Regions from separate parts of the Pseudomonas cremoricolorata genome, predicted to be linked through region 1. Evidence: riboswitches for the same ligand, from Rfam matches in the RefSeq annotation. Region 1 holds a riboswitch; the other holds the start of a gene.

Region 1 (4,408 bases):
GCGCGGGCGATGTGCACGCGCTGGCGCTCACCGCCGGACAGCTCGCCCCACAGGCGCTGTTGCAAGTGCAGCGCATCGACATCGCGCAGGGCTTGTTCGACGATCGCATGGTCTTGGCCTGCGAACGGCGCCAGGGCCGACAGCCAGGGCGTGCGGCCTAAGGCGACCGCGTCATACACGCGGATCGCCTCGTGGGTATCGGCCTGCTGCTCGACCAGCGCCAGACGCTGCGCCACCCGCCGGCGCGGCAGGCTGTCGAGCGGCTCGCCGAACAACTGCACGGCGCCGCTGCTGGGCGCACGCAGGCCGGCCAGCAGCTTGAGCAGGGTGGATTTGCCCGAGCCATTGGGGCCGACGATGCCCAGGGTTTCGCCGGCCAGCACCTGCAAGTCGATGCCGTGCAGCAACTGATGGCCGCGCACGCGCAGGCCCAGCTCGACGCAGCGCAACGGCGCCAGGTGCACGTCGCTGAGGTTGCTCATCGTGCCCCCCGACGGCTGATCAGAATCAACGCGAACACTGGCGCGCCAATCAGCGCGGTGACCACGCCCACTGGAATCACCTGGCCAGTGATGAGGGTGCGCGACAGCACATCGGCGCTGATCAGGAACAATGCGCCACCCAGGGCGCTGGCCGGCAGCAGGCGGCTGTGACCGGGGCCCAGCAGCAGACGCAGGGCGTGTGGAATCACCAGCCCGACGAAGCCGATGGCGCCGACGATCGACACCATCACCGCGGTGACCAGCGCCGCGCAGCTGATCAGCAGCAACTGGGTACGGCGCACCGGCACCCCCAGCGAGGCCGCCGAATCGGCACCGAAGGTGAAGGCATCGAGGCTGCGCCGGTGCCACAGGCAGATCGCCAGGCCCAGCAGCGCCACCGGCAGTGCGAGGCTGACCGACGGCCAGCGCACGCCACTGAGATTGCCCAGCAGCCAGAACAGAATGCCCCGCGCCTGCTCGGCGGTGGCCGATTTGGTGATGAGAAACGCGGTGATGGCATTGAACAGTTGCGAGCCGGCGATACCGGCCAGAATCACCTGGGCATTGTTGTGCGTCGGCCCTGCCGCGCGGGCCAGCAGCAGCACCAGGGCAAAAGCAAACAGCGCGCCGATGAAGGCGCCCGCCGAGAGCGACAGCGCCGCTCCGCCAATGCCCAGCAAACCGACCGCCACCGCGCCGGTCGAGGCGCCGGCGGACAGCCCGAGCAGGTAGGGTTCGGCCAGCGCGTTACGCAGCAGCGCCTGCAGAATCACCCCGCAGGTCGCAAGGCCCGCGCCGCACGCCGCAGCGACCAGCGTGCGTGGCAGGCGGTAGTTCCAGACGATGCCGGCGTCGATCGGGTCGAGCGGGTAACCGGCCTGCCACAGATGATTGGCCAGCACCTGGTACACCAGCTTGAGGGAAATCGGCGTTTCGCCGATGGCGACCCCGGCCAGCAGCGCCGCCAGCAGGGCCAGCAGCGCCAGCGCCATGGCCGGCAACAGGCGCGCACTCACGGTGCGGGCTTACCGCTGGCGAAGGCGCTGGACAGCGTCTCCAGACCTCGGAACAGGCGAATACCGGCCTGCATGGCCTCGGCGTCGAGGACGATGATGCGCCCGGCCTTGACCGCGTCGAGGTTCTTCGCCACCGGATCGCTACGGAGAAACTCCAGCTTCTTCTGGTAGTCGTCGGCGGGGAAGCGGCGGCGGTCCATGCGCGCGATGATCAGCCAGGTCGGATTGGCCTTGGCCAGGGTTTCCCAACCCACGGTCGGCCATTCTTCGGTGGACTCCACCACGTTGCGCACGCCCAGGGTCTGCAGCATGAAGTCGGCCACGCCCTGACGCCCGGCCACGTAGGGGTCGATGTCCAGATCGGCGCTGGAGAACCAGAACAGCGCGGTGGTGCCCGACAGGTCCTTGCCCGCCAGGCGCTGCTTGGCCTGGGCCAGGCGTGCCTGCAGATCGGTATTGAGCGCGGCGCCGCGGTCCTGCACGTCGAAGATCTCGGCCAGCTGGCTGACGCTCTTGTAGATGCTCTCGACCTGGAACTGCTGGGTGCGCGTGCCATCGGCGCCGGTGAGGTTGTCCTTGCCTTCGCAGTCGGAGGGCAGCAGGTAGGTGGGAATGTTCAGCTCATGGAACTGCTCGCGGGTGCCGACCACGCCTTGCGCGCCAACCATCCACTCGAACTGCGCGGTGACCAGTTGCGGGCGTTTGCCGACCACGGCCTCGAAGCTTGGGTCGTTGTCGGCCAGGCGCTCGACCTTGTCGTTGAGGGTCTTGAACTCGGGCAGCACGTCGTTGAACCACAGCGAGGTGCCGGCCAGCTTGTCGCCCAGGCCCAGCGCGTAGAGGATTTCCGTGCCGGCCTGGCCGATGGTCACGGCGCGCTGCGGGGCGTGGGCGAAGCTCAGCGGCTGGCCACAGTTGTCGATCTTGAGCGGGTAGTGGGTGGCGGCTGCCTGGGCCAGGCCAGACAAACCCAGGCCCGCGAGCAGGGCGGCGAAACGTAGCATTGGGCGATCTCCTATCGAATACAGCGGCAGGGCTGCGACACGGACAGGCATCGTCGAGGCCGCCTGCGCAAAGGCAGGCGGCGCCACCCTGGGAAGGGTGCAGATGGCCGTCCCGGACACCCCGCCGGTCGGTGAATGTGTGCCGGCAGGTCTCCTGACTGATGCGTCTTCGCCCGGCTCCAGCCTTCCCGGGCGCAGGCCCAGTGGCATCGATGGAGCAGGCTCGGCACCTACAGTTGCGGGGGCAGTTCCGTTTAGCTCAGCCGTTGGCGAGCCACGGATTCCCTATTAATTCCTGGGTGGAAACCGGCGGCCGGCATGGTAGACCATCGGCCGCTGGCAGGGAACGGCTTTCACAGGTATTTGAGCCAGGCGATGTCGCGCCGGCGCGCCTTGAGCCGAGCGAAGGCACGCACCGGAGGGTACAGCGCCACGCTCAGCAGCACGGCGCACAGCCACACCGCGCCCATGCCGTCGAAGCCGAAGTAGTCGCCCTGGTTCAGACCAAAGATCGCCACGCACAGCACATAGGCCACTTTCAGTACGTACAGGTGCAGCAGGTAGAAAAACATCGGCGCCGCACCCAGCACCGCCAGCACCCCGACCCAGCGCGCCTGCCCGGCGCGCTCGAAACCGCGCAGCAGCAACAGGCCGCAGCCCAGGGTCAGGCACAGGAACAGCAACGACGGCGGGTACTTGGTGATGTTGAACAGGCTCATCAGCGTCTGCACCAGGCTTGGGTAGCTGTTCCACGGCGCCTCGCCATAGCCGTTGATCAGGCGCAGCACCACGAAGCCCAGCAGCGCCGCGGCCGCAGCCAGCAACAGACGCCGCTGGCGCACCTGGGCATTGGCGCCACGGGCGAACCAGGGGCCCATGGCATAGCCCAGGGCGATCACCCCGATCCACGGCAGCAGCGGGTAGGAGGTGCGCAGGCGCATATGTTCGGAGACGTCGAGCCAGCCACGGTCGTGGAGGATCGCCCATGGCACGTGCATCAGCGAGTCTGCGCCGAAGTGCACACCGTCGAGCAGGTTGTGCCCGGCGATGATCAGCACACCCAGGGCGATCAGCGCTGATCGCGGCAGCCACACCAGCGCGGCGAGGGCGATCATGCTCAGGCCGATGGCCCAGATCACTTGCAGGTAGACGACGCTGGGCGGCAGCTGGAAGGTCCAGGCGAAATTGACCACGGTGAATTCCAGCAGCACCAGGAACAACCCGCGTTTGAACAGAAATGCCGAGACCGCCTGGCGGCTCTGCTGTTTTTCGCCATACAGCCAGGCCGAGAGACCGGTGAGCAGGACGAACACCGGGGCACACAGGTGCGCCAGGGTACGGCTGAAGAACAGCACAGGTTCGGTGCTGGCCACGGCCATGGGGTCACCGACCTGGTGATGCAGAAAGAAGGTTTCGCGAACGTGGTCGAGCAACATGAAGAGCATCACCAGGCCGCGCAGAGCGTCGATGCTCTGCAGGCGCTGGGTGAGCAGGGTGGGAGTGGCATTGGCACTTGTCATGGGCAATCGCAGGCAAGGGGTTGATGGCAAACGAAATGTTATCTTATATCGTTTACCGCGACAGCCACTACGCTTTTTTCGCCTGAGTGAAGAATTGTCCTACACAGGTCAAGCCTTACGACCCTGGTCATGCTAGGGTCGAGCACTCACTGCGAAACGCCTTGCCAGCGCTGAAACGGCGTGGAACGTCGCAGCGCCTGATTGACTCCAAGCCCCATCACCACGAGCCGAATCGAACACCATGCTGACCAACCTCGTCGTCTTTCTCACCACCTTGGCTGCCATGGAAGGGGTCGCCTGGCTGGCGCACAAGTACCTGATGCATGGCATTGGCTGGGGCTGGCACCGCTCGCACCATGAGCCGCGCCATGGCCTGTTCGAGAAGA
Region 2 (4,408 bases), 290 kb from region 1:
CGCCGCTGGAACCAGCGAGCCTGCGTAGATGATCACCGGGCACTGACGGATCAGGCGCTGGCCCTTGACCGTGATCAGCTCCGGGTCGCCAGGGCCGGCACCGATGAAATAGACCGTCATGAAAAGTCCTTGCTGCGGGTCGAAAGGGCGCGATTATCCGCGTCCAGCCAGCGCAAGGGTAGCCTTGCCTGCGACACGCCGCTCGACCCACAGGCGCGCTGACCCTTCGGCGCAGGTGGCGGCCACCAGCGCGGCGCTCTCGGCCACACCCCAGCAGCCGGTGTGGGCGAAGGCGCTGGCCGAGCGTTGGCTAAGCTGGACGACGACCCCGTTCAACGTGGCGGCATCGAAGGTCAGCAGCGGTAGACCCAGCTGCGCGGCCAGCGCTACAAGTCCCGGTTCAGCAGCCTTCAGGTCGATGCTGGCGATGGCCTTGAGCGAGGCAACCGCCAGACCCTGCTGGTGCAAGGTGTCGTGCAGCAGCGCCGACAGCGCCTGCACCGAGCAGCCGCGTTGACAGCCGAAGCCGGCATACAGCGCCGGCTCAGCGGGCATGTCAGGCACGCGCGCCGCGCCGGTACAACCAGGCGCTGAGCAGCCCCAGGGCCAGCCAGAAGGCGGCGTTGGTCAGCCATGAAGCGAGCTTGAACTGTGCCTCCAGGGCCTCGGGGGCCAAGCTTGCGTGCATTTCCGGTTGCGGTGCGCCGACCACATGCGGCGCTACCAGCAAGGCAGCGCCGAGCAGCTTGAACAGCCACGAGCGGGCGAAGACCATCAAGCCCAGGCCTGCTGCGGTAGCAGCGGCGGTGGCGATCCACCAGGTCTGTCGCTGCCCCAGATCGGCGGCGGCAGTGCCCGGCAATTCCGGCGGCAAGCCCAGGGTCGGTGCCAGGCAGAACACGGCAAAGCCAGCCAACCCCCACAGCGCGCCGGTGGCAACCCTGTTCGGCTCGCGCAGGCTATAGAGCGCGGCCAGCATCAGGGCGAAACCGACCGCGACCACCAGGTTGCCGCCTGTGGTCGACAGTACCCGCTGCCAGCCGTCTTGCGGCGCCCAGGCTTCGGCGCTGTGTTCGTGAGTAGCGGCGCCCTCGGGGTGTTCGTGCTGCGTGGCCACCGGTTCGGCGACCTCGAAGGTTTCGGCCTGGAGAATCAGCGGGCTGACCCACAGGCTTTGCAGCGCAGTCAGCAGCAGCGCGGCGAGCAGGCCACTGAACCCGGCGGTGCGGGCGATACGAGTGATCATGGCGGCGGTCTCAGTGGCAGGGGAAGGCGGCGCTGTGGCGGGTGTCGTGGGCGGCGTTGTGCACCGCTTCGATGTGCGAGAAGCCGGCGAAGTACACCAGGCACAGGCCCAGCAGGCTGGCGCCGAGGGCGACCGTGATGCGCTGGCTCAGGGTGGTGGGGGTGACCAGGGTAGGTTTGGCGCTGGTGATGGGCATGACGCGTTCCTCTGCTGACTGAAAGACAGACTCTTCGAAGGCAGGCCACGCGCGAACGCCCCAGCACCGGACGGCACTGAGGCAGACGACAGCGCCCGCCCACCGCGGGGTGTAGATCGACGCATCAGGCCGGTCTCCGGGCTGGCGAGCGGAAGCAGGGCTTCCAGTGCGTGGCATCGTCCTTCCCAGGCCGTTGCAGTGGCCCAGTGGTCAAGACGCCTGGCTCGCTTACCGTTGCGGGGGCAGCACCGGCCTTGTCCTGTCTGCCTGGGCAGCACGGACGCACCGGTTTCCCGTTTCACCCCAATACAAGGGGCACCTGAACGTAAGTGCGCTAGCAAATCATGGGGCGTATTTCCCGTCAATCACCGCCAGCGGTTGACCGTCTGGCAGGCACTGCGTAGCCTTGCCGCTTCGAGGTTCTCGGGTGGCTGTCTTTGCCCATCCGAGCTAAGACGGGAACGCGGTAAAGGCCGCGGCTGCCCCCGCAACTGTAAGCACCGAAGCACATCGACACGGCCACTGCGCAGCTGCGGGAAGGCGTCGATGTCCAAGCTCTTGATGAGCCCGGTGCAAGCCAGGAGACCTGCCTCGGACGGCTTTCGACTATCAACCGGGCGGGGTGATCCGGTGGCGAGCACGCTCGGCCAGCCTGGCCGCAGGCGATCGTCCCGCATGCCCGCGCCATCCTGCCAAGGGCACCGATCCATGAAAACACTGGCCAAGCTCCCCGTTACCATCGTCACCGGCTTCCTCGGCTCGGGGAAAACCACGTTGCTGCGGCACATGCTCGACAATGCCCAGGGCCGGCGGATCGCGGTGATCGTCAACGAGTTCGGTGAGCTGGGTATCGACGGTGACATCCTCAAGCAATGCAGCATCGGCTGCAGCGAAGAGGAGGCCACCGGCCGGGTCTATGAACTGGCCAACGGCTGCCTGTGCTGCACGGTGCAGGAAGAGTTCTTCCCGGTGATGCGCGAGTTGGTGGCGCGCCGGGGCGACCTGGACCACATCCTCATCGAAACCAGTGGCCTGGCCTTGCCCAAACCTTTGGTGCAAGCGTTCCAGTGGCCGGAAATTCGCAATGCCTGCACCGTCGATGCGGTGATTACCGTGGTCGACAGCCCGGCGGTCGCCGCCGGCACCTTCGCCGCCTACCCCGACCAGGTCGACGCCCAGCGCAAGCTCGACCCAAATCTGGACCACGAATCGCCGCTGCACGAGCTGTTTGCCGACCAGTTGGCCAGTGCTGACCTGGTGGTGCTGAACAAGGCTGACCTGATCGACGCCGAGGGCCTGGCCAAGGTCCGCGCCGAGGTGCAGGAAGAACTGCCGCCTGCGGTGAAAGTGATCGAAGCCAGCAGCGGTCGTCTGCCGCTGGAGGTGCTGCTGGGTCTTGGCGCCGAGTCGGAGGTGCACATCGATGGCCGCCGCACCCACCACGATTCGCACCACGACGAAGACGGCGAGCACGACGACCACGACCACGACGCCTTCGATTCGATTTCCCTCGACCTGCCCGAAGCCGACGAGCGCCTGCTGCTCGATGCGCTGGGCCAGTTGGTGGCCGAGTTCGGCATCCTGCGCGCCAAGGGCTTCGCGGCAGTGCCCGGCAAACCCATGCGCCTGCTCATCCAGGGCGTTGGCAGCCGCTTCGACAAGCACTTCGACCGCCCATGGCGCAGCGATGAAGCGCGCATCACGCGCCTGGTGCTGATCGGCCAGGACCTCGACGCCGCGGTGCTCGAAGCGCGCCTGCGCCAGGCCCTGGGCGCCTGATCGATGCACCTGCTGCGCACCCAGCCCGGCGGCTTCGTACCCGACGATAGCATCGCCGACCTGGGCCAGACCCCAGCCGAGCTGGTGATTCTGTGCAGCGGTGATTCGCACCTGGCGCTGCTGGCCGAAACCGCCGAGCAGTTGCCGGCGGATTTCCCCAGCGTGCGCCTGGCCAACCCGATGCAGGTGCAGAACCACGCCTCGGTCGACCTGTACGTCGATGAGGTGCTGCGTCACGCCAAGGTCATCCTGCTGTCGCTGCACGGCGGCGTCGGCTACTGGCGCTATGGTGTCGAGCAACTGGTCGAGCTGGCCGCGCGCGGGGTACAGCTGATTCTGGTGCCCGGCGATGACCGTCCCGACCCCGAGCTGACCGACCTGGGCAGCGTGCGCGACGCCCGCGCCGAGCGGCTCTGGCACTACCTACGCCAGGGCGGCAAGGCCAATGCGCTGAACCTGTTCAACTGCATCGCCAGCACCTGGCTGGGCCGCGATTACGCCTGGCATGAGCCCGAGCCCTTGCCGCGCACCAGCGTCTATCATCCGCGCATCGCCAATGCCGGCCTGGCCGACTGGTACGCCGACTGGCAGGTCGACTTCCCAGTGGCGCCGCTGCTGTTCTATCGCTCGCACCTGCAAGCGGCCAATACCGGGTTCATCGACCAGTTCTGCGCGCGGATGCGTGCCGCTGGGCTCAACCCGCTGCCCATCGCCGTTGCCAGCCTAAAAGATGCCGCCTGCCTTGAGCAGGTGCAAGCCTGGATGGACGAGGTCGAAGCTGAAGTGGTGGTCAACACCACAGGTTTTGCCCTGTCCAGCCCGGAGCGCCCCAACCTGCGCCCGCTGCGCCGTGACGTGCCGGTGTTGCAGGCCATCTGCGCGCAAGACAACCAGCCTGCCTGGGAGCAGAGCGAGCAGGGCCTCGGTGCGCGCGACCTGGCCATGCACATCGTGCTGCCGGAACTGGACGGGCGCATCATCAGCCGGCCGATCAGCTTCAAGGACCTGGCCTGGCGCAGCGAGCGCAGTCAGGCCGATGTGGTCTGCTACCGTGCGCACCCCGAGCGCATGGATTTCGTCGCCGAGCTGGCGCGGCGCTGGGTCAACCTGGCGCGCCTGCCCAACGGGCAGAAACGCGTGGCCCTGGTGCTGGCCAACTACCCGACCCGCGACGGACGCATCGGCAA

The links. Region 1 has a riboswitch for cobalamin ahead of LK03_RS16840 (ABC transporter substrate-binding protein). Riboswitches for the same ligand answer to the same signal wherever they lie in the genome.
Region 2: another riboswitch for cobalamin. It lies ahead of cobW (cobalamin biosynthesis protein CobW); the one in region 1 lies ahead of LK03_RS16840 (ABC transporter substrate-binding protein).

Annotation. Positions count from the first base shown of each region.
Region 1 covers NZ_CP009455.1:3,702,474-3,706,881, forward strand. The annotation lists gene LK03_RS16830 (ABC transporter ATP-binding protein) at 1-482, opposite strand, end outside; gene LK03_RS16835 (FecCD family ABC transporter permease) at 479-1,474, opposite strand; gene LK03_RS16840 (ABC transporter substrate-binding protein) at 1,495-2,502, opposite strand; cobalamin riboswitch at 2,630-2,828, opposite strand; gene LK03_RS16845 (DUF1624 domain-containing protein) at 2,856-4,022, opposite strand; gene LK03_RS22040 (sterol desaturase family protein) at 4,264-4,408, shown strand, end outside.
Region 2 covers NZ_CP009455.1:3,988,202-3,992,609, reverse strand. The annotation lists gene cobM (precorrin-4 C(11)-methyltransferase) at 1-120, opposite strand, end outside; gene LK03_RS18110 (cobalamin biosynthesis protein) at 154-555, opposite strand; gene LK03_RS18105 (CbtA family protein) at 557-1,246, opposite strand; gene LK03_RS18100 (CbtB domain-containing protein) at 1,257-1,442, opposite strand; cobalamin riboswitch at 1,553-1,780, opposite strand; cobalamin riboswitch at 1,843-2,050, shown strand; gene cobW (cobalamin biosynthesis protein CobW) at 2,151-3,221, shown strand; gene cobN (cobaltochelatase subunit CobN) at 3,225-4,408, shown strand, end outside.